One region of the Aquamicrobium ahrensii genome, then DNA from elsewhere that is predicted to be linked to it. Evidence: riboswitches for the same ligand, from Rfam matches in the RefSeq annotation. Region 1 holds a riboswitch; each other region holds the start of a gene.
What was found. Region 1 has a riboswitch for thiamine pyrophosphate ahead of thiB (thiamine ABC transporter substrate binding subunit). Riboswitches for the same ligand answer to the same signal wherever they lie in the genome.

Region 2: linked by a shared signal. The riboswitch ahead of ABID44_RS14315 (TenA family protein) and the one ahead of thiB (thiamine ABC transporter substrate binding subunit) in region 1 are both predicted to bind thiamine pyrophosphate.
Region 3: linked by a shared signal. The riboswitch ahead of ABID44_RS03650 (ABC transporter permease) and the one ahead of thiB (thiamine ABC transporter substrate binding subunit) in region 1 are both predicted to bind thiamine pyrophosphate.

Annotation. Positions count from the first base shown of each region.
Region 1 is NZ_JBEPMN010000005.1:150,518-155,988, reverse strand. It holds gene ABID44_RS09235 (M48 family metalloprotease) at 1-240, opposite strand, end outside; gene thiQ (thiamine ABC transporter ATP-binding protein) at 426-1,154, opposite strand; gene thiP (thiamine/thiamine pyrophosphate ABC transporter permease) at 1,151-2,779, opposite strand; gene thiB (thiamine ABC transporter substrate binding subunit) at 2,786-3,784, opposite strand; TPP riboswitch at 3,828-3,940, opposite strand; gene ABID44_RS09215 (thiamine diphosphokinase) at 4,024-4,686, shown strand; gene ABID44_RS09210 (ABC-F family ATP-binding cassette domain-containing protein) at 4,688-5,471, shown strand, end outside.
Region 2 is NZ_JBEPMN010000012.1:54,421-59,891, forward strand. It holds gene ABID44_RS14300 (DsbA family protein) at 1-278, shown strand, start outside; gene ABID44_RS14305 (L,D-transpeptidase) at 297-1,016, shown strand; gene ABID44_RS14310 (TenA family protein) at 1,208-1,873, opposite strand; gene ABID44_RS14315 (TenA family protein) at 2,004-2,189, opposite strand; TPP riboswitch at 2,278-2,393, opposite strand; rRNA gene rrf (5S ribosomal RNA) at 2,621-2,735, opposite strand; rRNA gene ABID44_RS14325 (23S ribosomal RNA) at 2,922-5,471, opposite strand, start outside.
Region 3 is NZ_JBEPMN010000002.1:155,677-161,147, reverse strand. It holds gene ABID44_RS03660 (hypothetical protein) at 1-40, opposite strand, end outside; gene ABID44_RS03655 (alkaline phosphatase) at 127-1,875, opposite strand; TPP riboswitch at 2,012-2,114, shown strand; gene ABID44_RS03650 (ABC transporter permease) at 2,235-3,014, shown strand; gene ABID44_RS03645 (ABC transporter substrate-binding protein) at 3,011-3,949, shown strand; gene ABID44_RS03640 (hydroxyethylthiazole kinase) at 3,946-4,680, shown strand; gene thiE (thiamine phosphate synthase) at 4,667-5,323, shown strand; gene thiD (bifunctional hydroxymethylpyrimidine kinase/phosphomethylpyrimidine kinase) at 5,320-5,471, shown strand, end outside.

The sequences.
Region 1 (5,471 bases):
CAGGCTGCCGATAACCTTGGCCACCATGCGCTCCAGCTTCGGGTCTGAATATTCGCCGCCATAGGTAGCCAGAATGCGCGGATGCTGGGCGCGCGCCAGTTCCGCCAGCTTGTTGTTGGCGGTGACATTATCCACCGTCACCGGCTTGGTGGAAGGCCGGAAAGCCGATTCCTGCATGTCCGGCGGCACGATGGCCTGACATGCCGCCAGCGCCACGGCGACACCAGCCAGCGCGAGCATTCGCGCCGGAGACAGCTTTCGGTCAGGCTTCAGGACGGACGACAGCTGGGCTTCCTTTCCTCATCTGCGGCATAACCGCTACCGTGCCCCGGACAGTTGCGAACAACGGCCACGATTCGACCGATCCCGCCATATTCCCTAATGTCGCATTGATGGCAAATTATGTCCGCATGCGGGCGATCGCTTCAGGAAGCGCCGATATAGCGCCGGAAAGCCTCCGGTCCACCCTCGCCGAAGAACTCCGCGACAGGCCCGCTGGCCGCCACCCGGCCCCCCTCGATGAAAACCATGTCGTGCGAGATGCGGCGCGCATCCTCCGGCTGATGGGTCACGAACAGCACCGTCAGGCCGCGCTCCTTCTGCAACGCGGCGACCAGATCCAGCATGTCCTCGCGCAGCGCCGGGCCCAGCGACGCAAAAGGCTCATCGAGCAGCAATACCGGCCGTTCGCGCACCAGCACCCGCGCCAGTGCAACCCGCTGCCTCTCGCCGCCGGACAATTCGCGCGGCAGGCGTTTTCCCTTGCCGCCAAGCCCGGTGCGCTCCAGCGCCCCGGCTACGGCCACGCGATCCGCATCGTTCAATCGCAGCGACGCCGAGCGGCCAAGCCCGACATTCTGCTCGACGGTGAGATGCGCGAACAGGTTGTTTTCCTGAAACACCATCGAAACGGGCCGCGCCGCCGGCAGGTCGGCGCTGACATCCCGGCCTCCGATCAGCACACGGCCGGAGGCCGGCATCTCGAAACCGGCGACGAGGTTGAGCAGGGTCGATTTGCCCGATCCGCTCGGCCCCATCACGGCGGTGATGCAGCCGGGCCGAAACGCCACGTCGAACTCGAACGCGGCCTCGCCATAGCTGAACCTCACCTTCTCCACCTGTACCCCGGCGACGGACGATGCGCTGCGGGTCATTGCTGCGTCTCCTTCGCGAGCCGCGTCGACAGGAACATCAGGGCGAGGCAGGCCAGCCCGAGAAGCAGCGCCAGTCCCGCCGCATCGGCAGTGCGGTAGCTGCCCATGCGCGCCAGAAGCAGATAGGGCAGCGTCTGCACGGCATCGGAACCGAACAGCGCGATCACGCCAAGGTCGCCCAGCGACAGCGCCATGGCGAATGCGGCCGCGGTGGCCAGCGGCCGCCGCAGCGAGGGCCAGTCGATCAGCCTGAGCCGGGCCCAGCCTACGATTCCCAACTGCGCGCACAGCCGCTCGTGGCGGGCGCTCGCCGCATCATAGGCCGGGCGAAGCGCTCTTATGGCGAAGGGCATCGCCATCACCGCATTGACGGTGACCACCAGCACCGGCGCGAAAGCGAACACATCTGCGACATGGCGCAGCAGGATGAACCAGCCCGCGCCGACGACGATCGGCGGCACCACAAGCACGAAGCCGGCTCCCGTATCGGTGGCGTATTCGAGCAGCGGGCGGCGCGCACCGGCGGGGCGCAGGGCGAGCGCGCGGCGCGCCATCACCAGCGCCATCGAAAGGGCGGCCGCCAGCAGCGCCGACGACAGCGCCAGCGCCAGACTGGTGAGCGCCGCGCGCTGCACCGCCGGCTCCAGAACGAGACGGCCAAGCTCGGCCTGCAAGCCCGCCGCCACCGTCGCGGCCATGGGGCCGGCGACGAACAGCAAGGCGAGCACGATCAATACGGCGTTGAGCGCCGCCTCCCCGGCTCCGACCGAGACGAAGCGGCGCGGCGCTACCGAAAGACTGGCCTCCGCCGTCGTATTGGCTCCCAGACGCGTCAGCGCGAAGACGATGGCCAGCGTCAGCGTCACCTGCAAGGTGGTCAGGGCCACGGCGCGGGCAGGGTCGAAATCGAAGCGCAACGCCTGATAGATCGCGACTTCCAGCGTGGTGGCGCGCGGTCCGCCGCCAAGCGTCAAAACGATGGTGAAGGATGTGACGCACAGCATGAACACCAGCCCGGCCACGCCCGGCAGCGCCTGACGCAGCACCGGCCATTCGATCAGCCTGAAGCCGGCCCGCGCCCCCATGCCGAGCTGGCTCGCCAGCCGCCACTGGTCCGTTGGAACCGTCTGCAAGGCTTCCACGAACAGCCGCACGCTGAGCGGCAGGTTGAAGAACACATGCGCGACGAGGATGCCGGAAAGCCCGTAAACGCCCGGCCATTCATCGCCGCCGAGCGTGGAGAACAGCCCGGCGAAATAACCGGCGCGCCCGTAGAGCGCCAGAACGCCGAGGGCCGCGACAAGAGCCGGCAGCGCCAGCGGCACGGCGAAGAGTTGCAGGATCAGGCCGCGCCCCGGAAAATGCGGGTGCCGCGCCAGCGCACGCGCCACGAACAACGCTGGCGCCACGGAGAGCAGCGTCGACAGCAGCGCCTGCCACAGCGTGAAACGCGCCACCCTCAGCATATAGGGATCGAAGGCGGCGACCGCGCCGGAGAGGTCGCGCACGCCTTCGGCCACCAGACCGGCGAAGGCGCCGCCGATCAGCAGCGAAATCGCCGCCAGCGCCACGATGCCGGCGGCGATGCGCAGGTCGCTTTGTGCGGAAACTCTCCCGGCGGCCAATTTGTCTTACCTGCCCATGACCGCCAGCCACTCATCCACCCAGGCCTTGCGGTTGTCGGCCACCTCCTGCGGGCTGAACTGCAAGGTTTTGGTCGGCTTCACGAGCTTGTCGAAGGCCGGGTCGAGCGGCTTGTCGGTCTTGCCGGCCGGGTACATCCACTGGGTTTCCGGCACCGAATCCTGAAAGCCCGGCCCGGTCATGAAGGCGAGGAATTTCTCGGCCAGCGGGTTCTTCGCCCCGGCAATGGTGATGCCGGCCACCTCGACCTGGAGATAATGCCCTTCCGCGAAGGGGGCGGCCTGATAACGCTCCGACTTGTCGGCGATCATGTGATAGGCTGGCGAGGTGGTGTAGGACAGCACCATCGGCGCTTCGCCCTTCGTGAACAGCCCATAGGCCTCGCTCCAGCCGGGCGTCACCGTCAGCACGCGGCCTTTCAGCTTCTCCCACGCCGCGCCCGCCTCCTCGCCATAGACCGAACGCACCCACAGCAACAGGCCGAGGCCCGGCGTCGAGGTGCGCGGGTCCTGAATGACGATCTTCTGCTTCTGGTCCCCCTCGACCAGCTCCTTGAGGCTCGACGGCGGCTCGGGCAGCTTTTCGGTGTCATAGACCACGGCGAAATAACCGTAGTCGTAAGGCACGAACATGTCGTCGTTCCAGCCGCCCGGAACGTTCGCTTCCGGCGTTGCGCCATGGGCCACGAACAGTCCCGTGCCCCACGCCTCTGCTGTGAGGTTTGTGTCGAGCCCGAGCACGATGTCGGCCTTCGTGGACGCGCCTTCCAGCTTCAGCCGGTTGAGCAGGGCCACGCCGTCAGCCACGGAGACGAAATCGACCTCGCAGCCGCATTCGGCCTCGAAATTCTTCTTCACCTGCGGGCCGGGGCCCCAGTCGGCGGTGAAGCTGTCATAGGTGTAGATGGTGAGCTTGCCTTGCGCCGAAGCGGGCGCGACGGCGAACAGCGCGGCGACAGAGAGGACGGATAGAAGCAATGTGCGCATCGGCGCCTCCTTGGTTTCGTGGTCAGGGGGTCGAGGCGCCGGATGTCCGACAGCTTCTAATCCCTCCGCCGGTACAAGCCGGATCAGGTTCGGCGGGTTGGCCTGAGCCTCTCAGCCGGGCCGCGAAGAACGCGTCCGGCACCCCGTTAGAGCATATCCAGAAATAGGGCCCCCGACGGCGGGAAGCAAGAGAGGCGGCGCTCTTCCGTTCCATTGAAGGGACTGCTAATGCCCCTCCCATGAGCCGATACACAATTCTTCTCGGCGGCGAGCTTGTCCGCACGCCCGCCCTTGAGCGCCAGATCGCCGGAACGCGAATCATCGCCGCCGATTCCGGCATTGGCCACGCCGAGGCCCTCGACATTGTGCCGGAGCTTTGGGTTGGCGATTTCGATTCCGCTCCCCAGATGCTGCCGGAGCGTCTGAAAGCTGTGCCAAAGCGGGAATTCCCCTCGGACAAGGACCGCACCGACGGTGAGCTGGCGGTGGACATCGCGCTCGAACAGGGGGCGAGCGCGCTTGTGCTGGCCGGTGCGTTCGGCGGCGCGCGCGCCGACCACAGTTTCCTGCACATGACGCTGGCGCTGCGGCTGGCCGAGATGGGGATCGACGTGATTCTGACCAGCGGCGCGCAGGAGGGCCGGCCGCTGCCGCACGCACCGGTGGAATTCGATTATGCCGAGGGCACGCTGTTTTCGGTTCTCGGTTTTTCGGAGCTGGCCGGGCTGACCGTGACCGGCGCGAAATGGCCGCTCGACGCCGTCACCGTGCCGTTCGGCTCGTCGCTGACCATGTCGAACGAAGTTTTGAAGTCGAACGCAACTGGCGGGCGGCTTCGTATCGACCTTGCGCGGGGCCGCGCCCTGCTGGTCGCCCATCCGCTTACCGGAAAGGACGGCTGACATGGCCCCGCCGCTTCTCAATCTTGCCGGCATCCGCCTCACCTTCGGCGGCACGCCGCTGCTCGACGGCGCGGACCTTACTGTCGGCCCCGGCGACCGCATCGCGCTGGTCGGCCGCAACGGCTCCGGCAAGTCGACGCTGCTGAAGATCGCCGCCGGGCTCGCCGAGGCGCAGGACGGCGAGATTTTCCGCCAGCCCAGCGCCACCATCCGCTATTTGGCGCAGGCTCCCGACATGGAAGGCTTCGCCACGGTGCGCACCTATGTCGAGGCGGGGCTGGGACCTGCCGACGACCCTTATCGCGCCACCTATCTGCTCGAACATCTCGGGCTTACCGGTGAAGAATCCCCGGCGGAGCTGTCCGGCGGCGAGGCGCGCCGCGCCGCGCTCGCCCGCGTCATGGCCCCGGAGCCCGACATATTGCTGCTCGACGAGCCGACCAACCATCTCGACCTCAACGTCATCGAATGGCTGGAGGAAGAGCTGATCCGCTCCTCCTCGGCGCTGGTGGTCATCTCGCACGACCGCCGCTTTCTCGAACGCGTGTCACGCGCCACCGTCTGGCTGGATCGCGGCCAGACACGCCGTCTCGACCGAAGCTTCGCCAATTTCGAGGAATGGCGCGACCAGATCCTGGAGGAGGAGGAGCGCGACCAGCACAAGCTCGGCCGCCAGATCGCGCGCGAGGAGCACTGGCTGCGCTATGGCGTGACCGCCCGGCGCAAGCGCAATGTGCGCCGTCTCGGTGAATTGCAGACGCTGCGCCAGCGCCACCGTAGCCACA
Region 2 (5,471 bases), on a different contig from region 1:
ATGCCATGATGACCATCGAGGGTGGCAGGGTGCCGGAAGACAAGATGCGTAAGGCCGTGGCTGGCGCAGGGGTAGACATGGTCAGGCTGGAACGCGACATGAAGGCCAGAGACGCCGAGATCACCGCACTGTTGCGCCGTCATGGCGCACAGGCCGACGCGCTCGGCCTTGCAGGCACGCCGGTTTTCCTGATCGGCCCCTTTCTCGTCGCCTCCGCGCTCGACGAGGCCGGCTTCAGGCAGGTTATTTCCGACGCGCGTGAGCGCGACAGCAACTGACACGAAGGATTTCAGGCAATGACCGACGCAACGGACGGGCCGGCACGACGCGCTTTGACGGTACTGGCGCTCCTTGCCTGCATGGGGTTGGCTGCCTGCACCACCACCTCTTCGGAGATAGCGACGCCGCCGGGATTGCAGCCCACGCCTCCTGCGCCCGCGGTGACGCCTGCCTCCATCGAACAGGCCCGGTCCCCGGTTACGCCGCCCCGTCTTGGCCCGCGCCCGAATGAGCGCTTTCCGCTGCCAAATGAGGATCTGTCGGCTATTCCGGAGAAATATCACCGCCAGATGGTCGACTATCGGAGCGACCACGCGCCGGGCACGATCGTCGTCGATCCGGCCAACCGTTTTCTTTATCTCGTGCAGGCCAACGGCAAGGCGTTGCGCTACGGCGTTGGTGTTGGCGCAGCCGGTCGCGGCTTCAGCGGCGTGACGGATCTCGCATGGAAGCAGGAGTGGCCGCGCTGGCGTCCCACCGACTCCATGATCGCCCGCGCTCCCGAGCAGTACAAGAAATATGAGAACGGCGTCGAAGGCGGCCCCGGCAACCCGCTGGGCGCCCGGGCGCTCTACCTGTTCAAGGATGGCAAGGATACTTACTACCGCATTCACGGAACAACCCAGCCCACCAGCATCGGCAAGGCCGTGTCGGCCGGCTGCATCCGCATGCTCAACATGGATGTCGTCGACCTTTACCAGCGCGTGCGCCCCGGCTCCAAGGTGGTCATCCTGTAAAGGCGGGCCGGAATCGCTTGAACAAGCACCCAACATGAAAACCTCCCCGGTCGGGGTGCAGCCGGGGAGGTTTCTTCATTATGGCGCTCCGCATCCATTCAGGGGCGCAAGGGTCTTCTGACACTTTGGACGTGCGTCGGAACAATCAAAAACGGCTACATTTCCGGTCCGCCAATGTCGCCTTTTTTGCCCTATCCGGCGACGGCATCCAGCCCCATTTGCCAGAAATCCGCTTCCAGTCGCGCGGCCTTGCCGAACAGAATGGCCAGTTCGCCGAAGCGGCGTTCCGTCATCGAGCGCGCAGCCAGATCGTCAAGCAGCTTGCGCGAACCGATGGCGAGTTGCTGGAACGCTTCGCCTGCATATTCGCCGATCCACTCGCGATAAGGATGGTCCCCCAGCGCCTCGACGCCCTGCGGAGCGAGCGCTTTACCAATCTCGGCATAGCCGATGACGCAAGGGGCGAGCGCGACATGCAGGTCGAGCAGATCACCTGCAGCGCCGCAATCGAGCACGAAACGGGTATAGGCTACGGTCGCCTGATGCTCCTGCACTGAATGGAGCTGTTCCGGCGAAAGTCCCCAGCGCCCGCACAGCCGCACATGCAACTCGGTCTCGTCGAGTATGCCAGCCAGGCCCGCCTGCGCCGCTCTGATCTCAGGGATGGTGCGGCTCTTGTACGCCGCCAGAGCCCAGGCGCGCGAGAACTGGATCAAGAACAGATAATCCTGCACCAGATAGGCGCGGAAGGCTTCTTGCGGCAACGTGCCCTCCCCAAGTTGCTGAACGAATTTGTGCTCGACATAGCTCCTCCAGTCGACCTCCGCCGCCAACTTCAACCGTTCGAAAACGTCCATCTTCACTCTCCCTTCCGGTAGTTACGTTGAAAAAGGCCGGTTCCAGCCTCGCCGGCCATCAAAAGAAATCCCGGCTGTTTTCCGGTTCGGCTGGGCCAGTACGATCCAGTTCCGTACGCAGGTGGTCTATTCATTGGGCATGAACCAGGCTCAGGGAGCTGTCGGGAAAGTGATGGTCCTGCGCCAGGTGGGAAGATACCATCAGTTCGGTCGGCATTTCGCCCGCGAACAATTCCCGACCGAAACTGCACCCGATGGCTTTCATCCAGAGCGACCCGCTTTCAAGCCGGAGCATTTCGCTGGGGCGTTCTGTCATCTTGCTGTCCTTACGTGGAGGGCAGCGAGACCGCTTGTTCAAACTGGTTTCAGGCATGAGCGGCCTCGCAAGGAGACCGACGAAAGACAGCATTGACAATCGCCATCCCTTCGCCGGCATGATCCGGATCAGGTTCGAAGGGTCACCGCGCTGCTGGCGCCAGCGGTCTCTCAGCCCCTTGCCGGGGCTCCCCTTGGTGAGCTTTCTCTGTAGGAAATAAGCACCGGTCTGTCACCCCGTACGCCTCAAACAAAGGGCCGCACGGTTTCGGTGTTAAATGGCAAATTGATTTGCCTTCACTTCCCCGCAGGGTGGGGGCGAAACCACCGGATCGTGCCCACAACGCAAAACGCCGCCCCAAAGGGCGGCGTTTCAATCAGTAAATTGTTCTGTTCTGTGTGATCTGGAGAAGATTTTCATGCGTTTTGCAGACCTGGCAGCGACCTACTCTCCCGCGTCTTTAGACGAAGTACCATCGGCGCAGGGGCGTTTCACGGCCGTGTTCGGAATGGGAACGGGTGCAGCCGCCCCGCCATGACCACCAGGTCGGCAAAGCGCATGTTATCTGAGAAGCTGTTTTGTGCTGATGTTGTTAGCGAGCGAGGTCTGCCGCTTCGGGCAAGGCCCGCAAGCGCGACTGCGCGTCGCCGGTTTTCCGGCGCTCTCGCGGAGCATAGGCCCGAAGGGCCGCTCATGCGTTAGCGCTGGGTTTGATGAACATAAGGAATGAGAACGATCAAGCCTATCGAACTATTAGTACCGGTAAGCTTCAAGCGTTGCCGCTCTTCCACACCCGGCCTATCAACGTGGTCGTCTTCCACGGTTCTCAGGGAATACTCGTTTCCAGGTGGGTTTCCCGCTTAGATGCCTTCAGCGGTTATCCCGTCCGTATATAGCTACCCTGCTATGCGGCTGGCGCCACAACAGGTCCACCAGAGATACGTCCATCCCGGTCCTCTCGTACTAGGGACAGATCCTGTCAATATTCCTACACCCACGGCAGATAGGGACCGAACTGTCTCACGACGTTCTGAACCCAACTCACGTACCGCTTTAAATGGCGAACAGCCATACCCTTGGGACCTGCTCCAGCCCCAGGATGCGATGAGTCGACATCGAGGTGCCAAACAACCCCGTCGATATGGACTCTTGGGGGTCATCAGCCTGTTATCCCCGGCGTACCTTTTATCCGTTGAGCGATGGCCCTTCCACGCGGGACCACCGGATCACTATGACCGACTTTCGTCTCTGCTCGACTTGTCAGTCTCGCAGTCAGGCAGGCTTATGCCATTGCACTCAGCGAACGATTTCCGACCGTTCTGAGCCCACCATCGCGCGCCTCCGTTACTCTTTAGGAGGCGACCGCCCCAGTCAAACTACCCACCATACATTGTCCCGGACCCGGATAACGGGCCGCGGTTAGACATCCATAGTAATAAGGGTGGTATTTCAAGGGTGGCTCCACCAAGGCTGGCGCCCTGGCTTCAAAGCCTACCACCTATCCTACACATGTCACTACGAATGCCAATGTAAAGCTATAGTAAAGGTGCACGGGGTCTTTCCGTCTAACCGCAGGAACCCCGCATCTTCACGGGGAATTCAATTTCACTGAGTCTATGCTGGAGACAGCGGGGAAGTCGTTACGCCATTCGTGCAGGTCGGAACTTACCCGACAAGGAATTTCGCTACCTTAGGACCGTTATAGTTACGGCCGCCGTTTACCGGGGCTTCGATTCAAAGCTTGCACCTCTCCTCTTAACCTTCCGGCACCGGGCAGGCGTCAGACCCTATACGTCGCCTTGCGGCTTCGCAGAGCCCTGTGTTTTTGATAAACAGTCGCTACCCCCTGGTCTGTGCCACCCTCTTACGGTTGCCCGCAAAAGGGTCACGCTTCTTCCGAAGTTACGCGTGCAATTTGCCGAGTTCCTTCAGCATAGTTCTCTCAAGCGCCTTGGTATACTCTACCAGTCCACCAGTGTCGGTTTCGGGTACGGGCTATAAGGAGGAGCTATTTCCCGGGACCGCTTCACTGCCAGATCAATCCGATAAGACCTGACAATACACGCGATCCGTCACTACCTCCAGGCTCACGAATATTAACGTGATTCCCATCGACTACGCCTTTCGGCCTCGCCTTAGGGGCCGGCTAACCCTGCTCAGATTAACTTTAAGCAGGAACCCTTGGACTTTCGGCGGGGGAGTCTCTCACTCCCCTTACGTTACTCATGTCAGCATTCGCACTTCTGATACCTCCACCGCCCCTCACGGGTGCGGCTTCATCAGCTTACAGAACGCTCCGCTACCGCTCGTCTTGCGACGAACCCTAAGCTTCGGTGTATGGCTTGAGCCCCGTTACATTTTCGGCGCAAAGACCCTTATTTAGACCAGTGAGCTGTTACGCTTTCTTTAAATGATGGCTGCTTCTAAGCCAACATCCTGGTTGTTTTGGGATCCTCACATCCTTTCCCACTTAGCCATAACTTGGGGACCTTAGCTGTAGGTCAGGGTTGTTTCCCTTTCCACGACGGACGTTAGCACCCGCCGTGTGTCTGCCGACTAGTACTCCCCGGTATTCGGAGTTTGGTTAGGATCAGTAAGACGGTGAGTCCCCATAGCCCATCCAGTGCTCTACCCCCGGGGGTATTCGGTCGACGCTCTACCTAAATAGATTTCGCGGAGAACCAGCTATTTCCGAGTTTGATTGGCCTTTCACCCCTAGCCACAAGTCATCCCAAACTATTGCAACAGTTATGGGTTCGGTCCTCCAGTAAGTGTTACCTTACCTTCAACCTGCTCATGGCTAGATCACTCGGTTTCGGGTCTAATGCGTCGAACTGAACGCCCTGTTCAGACTCGCTTTCGCTGCGCCTACACCTACCGGCTTAAGCTTGCTCGACACACTAAGTCGCTGACCCATTATACAAAAGGTACGTAGTCACCCAGGACGAACCTTGGGCTCCTACTGTTTGTAGGCAACCGGTTTCAGGTACTCTTTCACTCCCCTTGTCGGGGTGCTTTTCACCTTTCCCTCACGGTACTAGTTCGCTATCGGTCATGCACGAGTACTTAGGCTTGGAGAGTGGTCTCCCCATGTTCAGACAGGATTTCACGTGTCCCGCCCTACTCAAGGACTTATGTTCGCATTACGCATACGGGGCTGTCACCCACTACGGCCCTCCTTTCCAGAAGGTTCTGCTTGTCTCACATAAGCCACTGGCCTGGTCCGCGTTCGCTCGCCACTACTAGCGGAGTCTCTGTTGATGTCCTTTCCTACGGGTACTT
Region 3 (5,471 bases), on a different contig from region 1:
TACCCAGCATCTGCCGGCGTCGGATCTTGCGGGAATTCATTGCAGCCTCCTTTGCAAAGCCTGCGCGGAACGGAAACGGATGCAGGCCCGGAGCTTCTCCGGGCCTGTTTCCCGATGGCGAGGCGCTTACTGCGTCTGCTTTGCGCCCAGCGCCAGAGCGTCGGCCAGCACACGGTAGACGTCGCTCTGCTCCATATAGCCCTTGAAGTTCTCCGAGCCGGGGCCGGTAGCCTGAAGCACCACGTCGTCCACGGCATGGACGCCGGTGTCGCCGTCGCGCGGGATGTTGCCCTGCACCAGAACAGCGCCGGGAACGTCCTTGTAGGCCTCGTTGGCGATGTATTTCTTGTTCTCATCCTGAATGGCCGGAACGAACGGGCCGTCGAGTTTCGGACGGAAGGTCTCGTAGTGGTCGGGGCCGTTGTTGGCCGCCAGGAACAGGCGGCGCGAGACATCGACGCTGTCGGGATAGCCGTCGCCATCCGAGTCGACATAGTTCGGGAAGCCGGCATCGGCATAGGTGCCGACCTTCTCGCGCATATCGTCGCCCGGCTTCTCGTCATCGACCGTACCGATGATCGAGACGCCATGGGTGTGGTCGCCGGTGACGACGATCAGCGTATCGGGGTTCTGCTCGGCAAACTCGCGGGCGACGCCGATGGCCTTGTCGAACTCGATGGTGTCGACCACGGCGCGATCCCAGTCGAGCGGATGGGACATCTTGTCGACATTGGCGGCCTCGACAACCAGCACGAAGCCTTCCGCGTTCTTCGAAAGCTGGCCGAGAGCGGCTTTCGTCATGTCGACCAGACCGGGCTGCTCGGGGAACTTCTCCACGGTGCCCTTCTTCAGGAACTCGCGGTCGAGCGTGGTGTCCATGTTGCCGGTATGGAACAGGCCGAGCACCTTGCCGGTGTTGGAGCCGGCTGCCGCCTCCAGCTCACCCTTGGTGGTGGCCAGCGTATAGCCTGCTTCCCTGAAGCCCTCGATATGGTCGGTGTCGTCCTTGCGCTTGGAGCCGGCAACCGACTGCGGCAGGAAATAGGCCGATCCGCCGCCGAAGATCACATCGGGCTTCAGGTCGAAGATCTGGTTGTTGATGGCGGCCTTCTCGGCGCGGCGGCGGGTGTGGGCGAAGAGCGCGGCAGGCGTCGCATCCTGAAGTTCGGAAGTGGTGACGATGCCGACCGACTTCGAGGTCTGGCGGCGGAGCGCCTCGACCAGCGTCTCGACCTTCGGATCGTCGAACGGATCTTCGGTGCGGTCGGCATAGACGCCGATCGCGTTCACCGCGCTCTTGTGGCCGGTCATATAGGCCGACATGGTGTTGGCGCTGTCGGTGGCGACGGCTTCGGTGGACGAGGTGCCGATGAAGGCCATGCGGTCCAGTTCGTCCATGTTGAGGCGGCCATTGGCCTTGCCCTCGGTCATGCCCTTGGACATGATGCGGGCGGCGGTGCGGTGCGCGACCGAAAGACCGTCGGCGATCAGGAAGATCACGTTCTTGGCTCTGGGCTCGTCAGCGGTGCCGTAAACTTCCCACATCACGGTCTTTTCCTCATCGCCGGCCCTGGCGATGACGGTGTAGACGCCGGGTTCCGTGATCGTGACGCCTTCAAGACGCACGGCGGAAGCCTCAACGCCGTCTTCCTTCTCGATGAAGGTGGCTTCCTTGCCGAGCACTTCAGCGGCCGGCTTGCCATTGATGGTGACGCTGACGTCGGAGCCGGCGACGACGCCGTCGAACTCCACCTTAACGTCGAAGGGCGAAGCGGTGAGGATCGTAGCGCGGTCAAGCGGGTAGACCGTGGCGGCGCCGGCGACGGCCGGGACCAGTATGGTGGTTGCGGTCAGGATGGCGAGCAGGCTTCGCATGTCGGGTTCTCCGTAAGCGTCGAAAGAGCCCGCTAGCTAGGCCCGGCACATTACAACGCGATGACAGGTCCCGGACAGGTTGATGACAAAGCTGCCCGGCGTGCTTGACAGCACCGGCGACCTGCAACATAGATGGCTTCATTCCGAGGGGAGCGCTGTACGGCGCTGAGATGGCGATGAGCCAGACCCTTGAACCTGATCCGGGTTATGCCGGCGTAGGAACGGAACAAGGGCCTTCGGGCAATCCTGCCAATTCTTCGCACACCTGGATCTCCATGATGACAAGTCGGGAGATCGCCATGACGTTCAAATCCAAAGTCCGCCCGCCGACGCCACGCTCCTTCTAGGAGGGCGGAGCCATGTCGGCTGTCCCGGCAGCGTTGCGCACCGCTCTTGTGCTGCTGGCCTCATGGCAGGTGATCGTCGTCGCCTTCGCCCCGCCACGCTACATATTGCCGGCGCCGCTCGACGTGGCGGCCGCTTTTCGTCGGCAGCCGCTCTATCTTCTCGACAACACGCTCGTGACGCTGGCCGAGATCGCCGCCGGCTTCGTGGCGGGCGCGCTCGCCGGCATCGCCACCGCGCTTGCCGTGGCTCTGTTTCCGCGCCTCGGGCGGGCAATCTGGCCGGTGGTGCTGGTGCTGCAGGCCTTTCCGGTCTTCGTCATCGCGCCCTTGCTGGTTCTGTGGTTCGGCTTCGGCATGGCCTCGAAAGTGGTGATGACGGCGCTTATCATCTTCTTCCCCGTCGCCTCCGCCTTCGCCGACGGCCTGCGGCGCACGCCGCCGGAGATCGTCGACGCCGCCGCGCTCACCCCGGCCACCCACCGCCGGACGCTGTTCCTGCTGCGCATGCCGCTCGCGCTTCCAGCGCTGGTTTCCGGCCTCAGGGTTGCAGCGCCGCTTGCTCCGCTGGGAGCGGTGATCGGCGAGTGGGTCGGCGCATCGGCCGGGCTCGGGTTCGTCATGGTCCAGGCCAACGCCCGCATGCAGACCGACACGATGTTCGCGGCCATGAGCATCATCGCCATTCTTGCTCTGGCGTTGCGCCGGCTCGTCGACGCACTCGCTCCGCTTCTCACGCCATGGGCGCGGGAAGACGACTTCTCCTCCACAATCCGACAAAGGAAACCGCAATGATCCGCACCTGCGCGCTCGCGCTCCTGCTCTCCACCGCCGCGGCAGGCGCAGCCCACGCCGCCGACAAGCTCACCGTGATGCTGGAATGGTTCGTCAATCCCGACCACGCGCCGCTGGTGGTGGCGAAAGAGCTCGGCCTGTTCGATGAAGCCGGGCTGGAGGTGGAGCTCGTGCCGCCGGCCGACCCTTCGATCGTGCCGCGCGCCGTCGCCTCCGGCAAGGTCGAGATCGGCGTCCACTATCAGCCAAACCTCTATCTCGACCATGACGCCGGCGTTTCGCTGGTGCGTTTCGGCACGCTGGTCGAGACCCCGCTCAACACGCTCACCGTTCTGGCCGATGGCCCGATCAGGGAGTTGAAGGACCTTGAAGGCAAGAAGATCGGCTTCTCCGTCTCCGGCTTCGAGGACGCCATCATCGGCCGCATGCTGGACAATGCCGGAGTGGACAAGGACACGATCGAGCTGGTCAATGTCAATTTCGCGCTGTCGCCGTCGCTGATCAGCGGACAGGTGGACGCCACCATCGGCGGATACCGCAATTTCGAGCTGACCCAGATGAAGCTCGAAGGCCATGAAGGTCGCGCCTTCTTCCCCGAGGAGCACGGCATTCCGGTCTATGACGAACTGATCTTCATCACGAGGCCGGAACTGGTCAAGGACGATCGCCTCAAGCGCTTCCTCGCCGCCGTGGAAAAAGGCGCGATCCACCTCACCAACCATCCCGAAGAGGGTTGGAATCTGTTCGTGAAGGCGCATCCGGACCTCGATGACGAACTGAACCGGCAGGCCTGGATCGACACGCTGCCCCGCTTCGCCAAGCGGCCTTCCGCGCTCGACCAGACGCGCTACGCCCGCTTCGGCGCATTCCTTGAGGAAAGCGGGCTGATCAGGAAAGCCCCTGCGGTCGAGGAAATCGCGGTGGAACTGCAATGAGCGCGGCCCTTCCCGAGCGGGCGTCTGATCTGCTGGACGGGATGCGTCGGCGACGCCCCCGCGTCCATTGCCTGATGAATGGCGTGGTTCCCAAGCTGGTGGCCGATGGGCTTTCAGCGCTGGACGCGATCCCTTCCATGACTTCCTCGCCGGAGGAGGTCGGGCATTTCGTCGCCAGGGCCGACGCGCTGCTGGTCAATCTGGGCACGCTGGATGCGCAGCGCCGCGAGGCTATCGGCATCGCGGTGAGCGTTGCGGCCGAACGGGGGCGGCCATGGGCGCTGGACCCCGCCCATTGCGACTACTCTCCGCCGCGCGCCGCCTTCGCGCAGCAATTGCTGACGCGCGGCCCCGCGGTACTGCGCGCCAATGCAGCCGAATACGACCTGCTTTCCGTACCGGCTGGAGTCGTAGCGGTCAGGACCGGCAAGCAGGACCGCATCGCGCAAAACGGCGCGACGTTCTCGGTAGCCAACGGCCATCCGCTGGCTGCGATGGTGACGGGAACCGGATGCCTGTCGGGGGCCCTCATCGCCGCCTTCCTGGCCATCGAAACCGATGCGTTCATGGCCGCAAGCGCCGCCATGCTCATCTTCGGCGTCGCGTGCGAAATGGCCGGCAAGACGGCATCCGGTCCGGGCAGCTTCGAGCCTGCCCTGCTCGACGCTCTGGCCGCCCTCTCCGGCGATCACATTCTTCAGCATGCAAGGATAGCTCATGAACAAGGTTGATTACCGGCTCAACGCCATCATCGACGGCAGCCTGCGCCCGGTGGGAAAACTGGCCGCTCTGGCCGGCATCGCCGCCCGCAACGGCGCGACCATCATCCAGTATCGCGACAAGGACGCGTCGACGCGGCAGATGATCGCCGAGGCCGAAGCAATCCGCGCCGCCCTCGCCGGCGTCGGCGTGCCCCTGCTGGTCAACGACCGCGTGGACGTGGCGCTGGCGGGGGGCGCGGACGGCGTGCATCTCGGCCGCGACGACATGTCCGCCGAAACCGCGCGCCGCCTGCTCGGACCCGACGCTATCATCGGCCTGACGGTGAAGAACGAGGCGGACGCCGACGCGGCCATCGCCGCGCCCATCGACTACGCCTGCATCGGCGGCGTGTTCGAAACGCTTTCCAAGAAGAACCCGGATGCGCCGGTCGGGCTCGACGGCTTCCGCACCCTGCGCGCACGCATGCGCGCGGCGAAACCCGGCCTGCCGGTCGGGGCCATCGCCGGCATCGACACGGTGCGCGCGGGCGAAGCCGTGCGGGCTGGCGCATCGGGCGTCGCGGTGATCTCCGCCATCTTCCGCGCCGATGACATCGCCGCCGCCACCCGCGAATTGCGCGCGGCGGTGGACGATGCGGGAGGCCGGCCATGACGGCCATCGCGCTCACCATAGCCGGCTCCGACAGCGGCGGCGGGGCCGGCATACAGGCCGACCTGAAAACCTTCTCGGCGCTCGGCGTGTTCGGAACCAGCGTCATCACCGCCATCACCGCCCAGAACACGCAAGGCGTGCGCGGCGT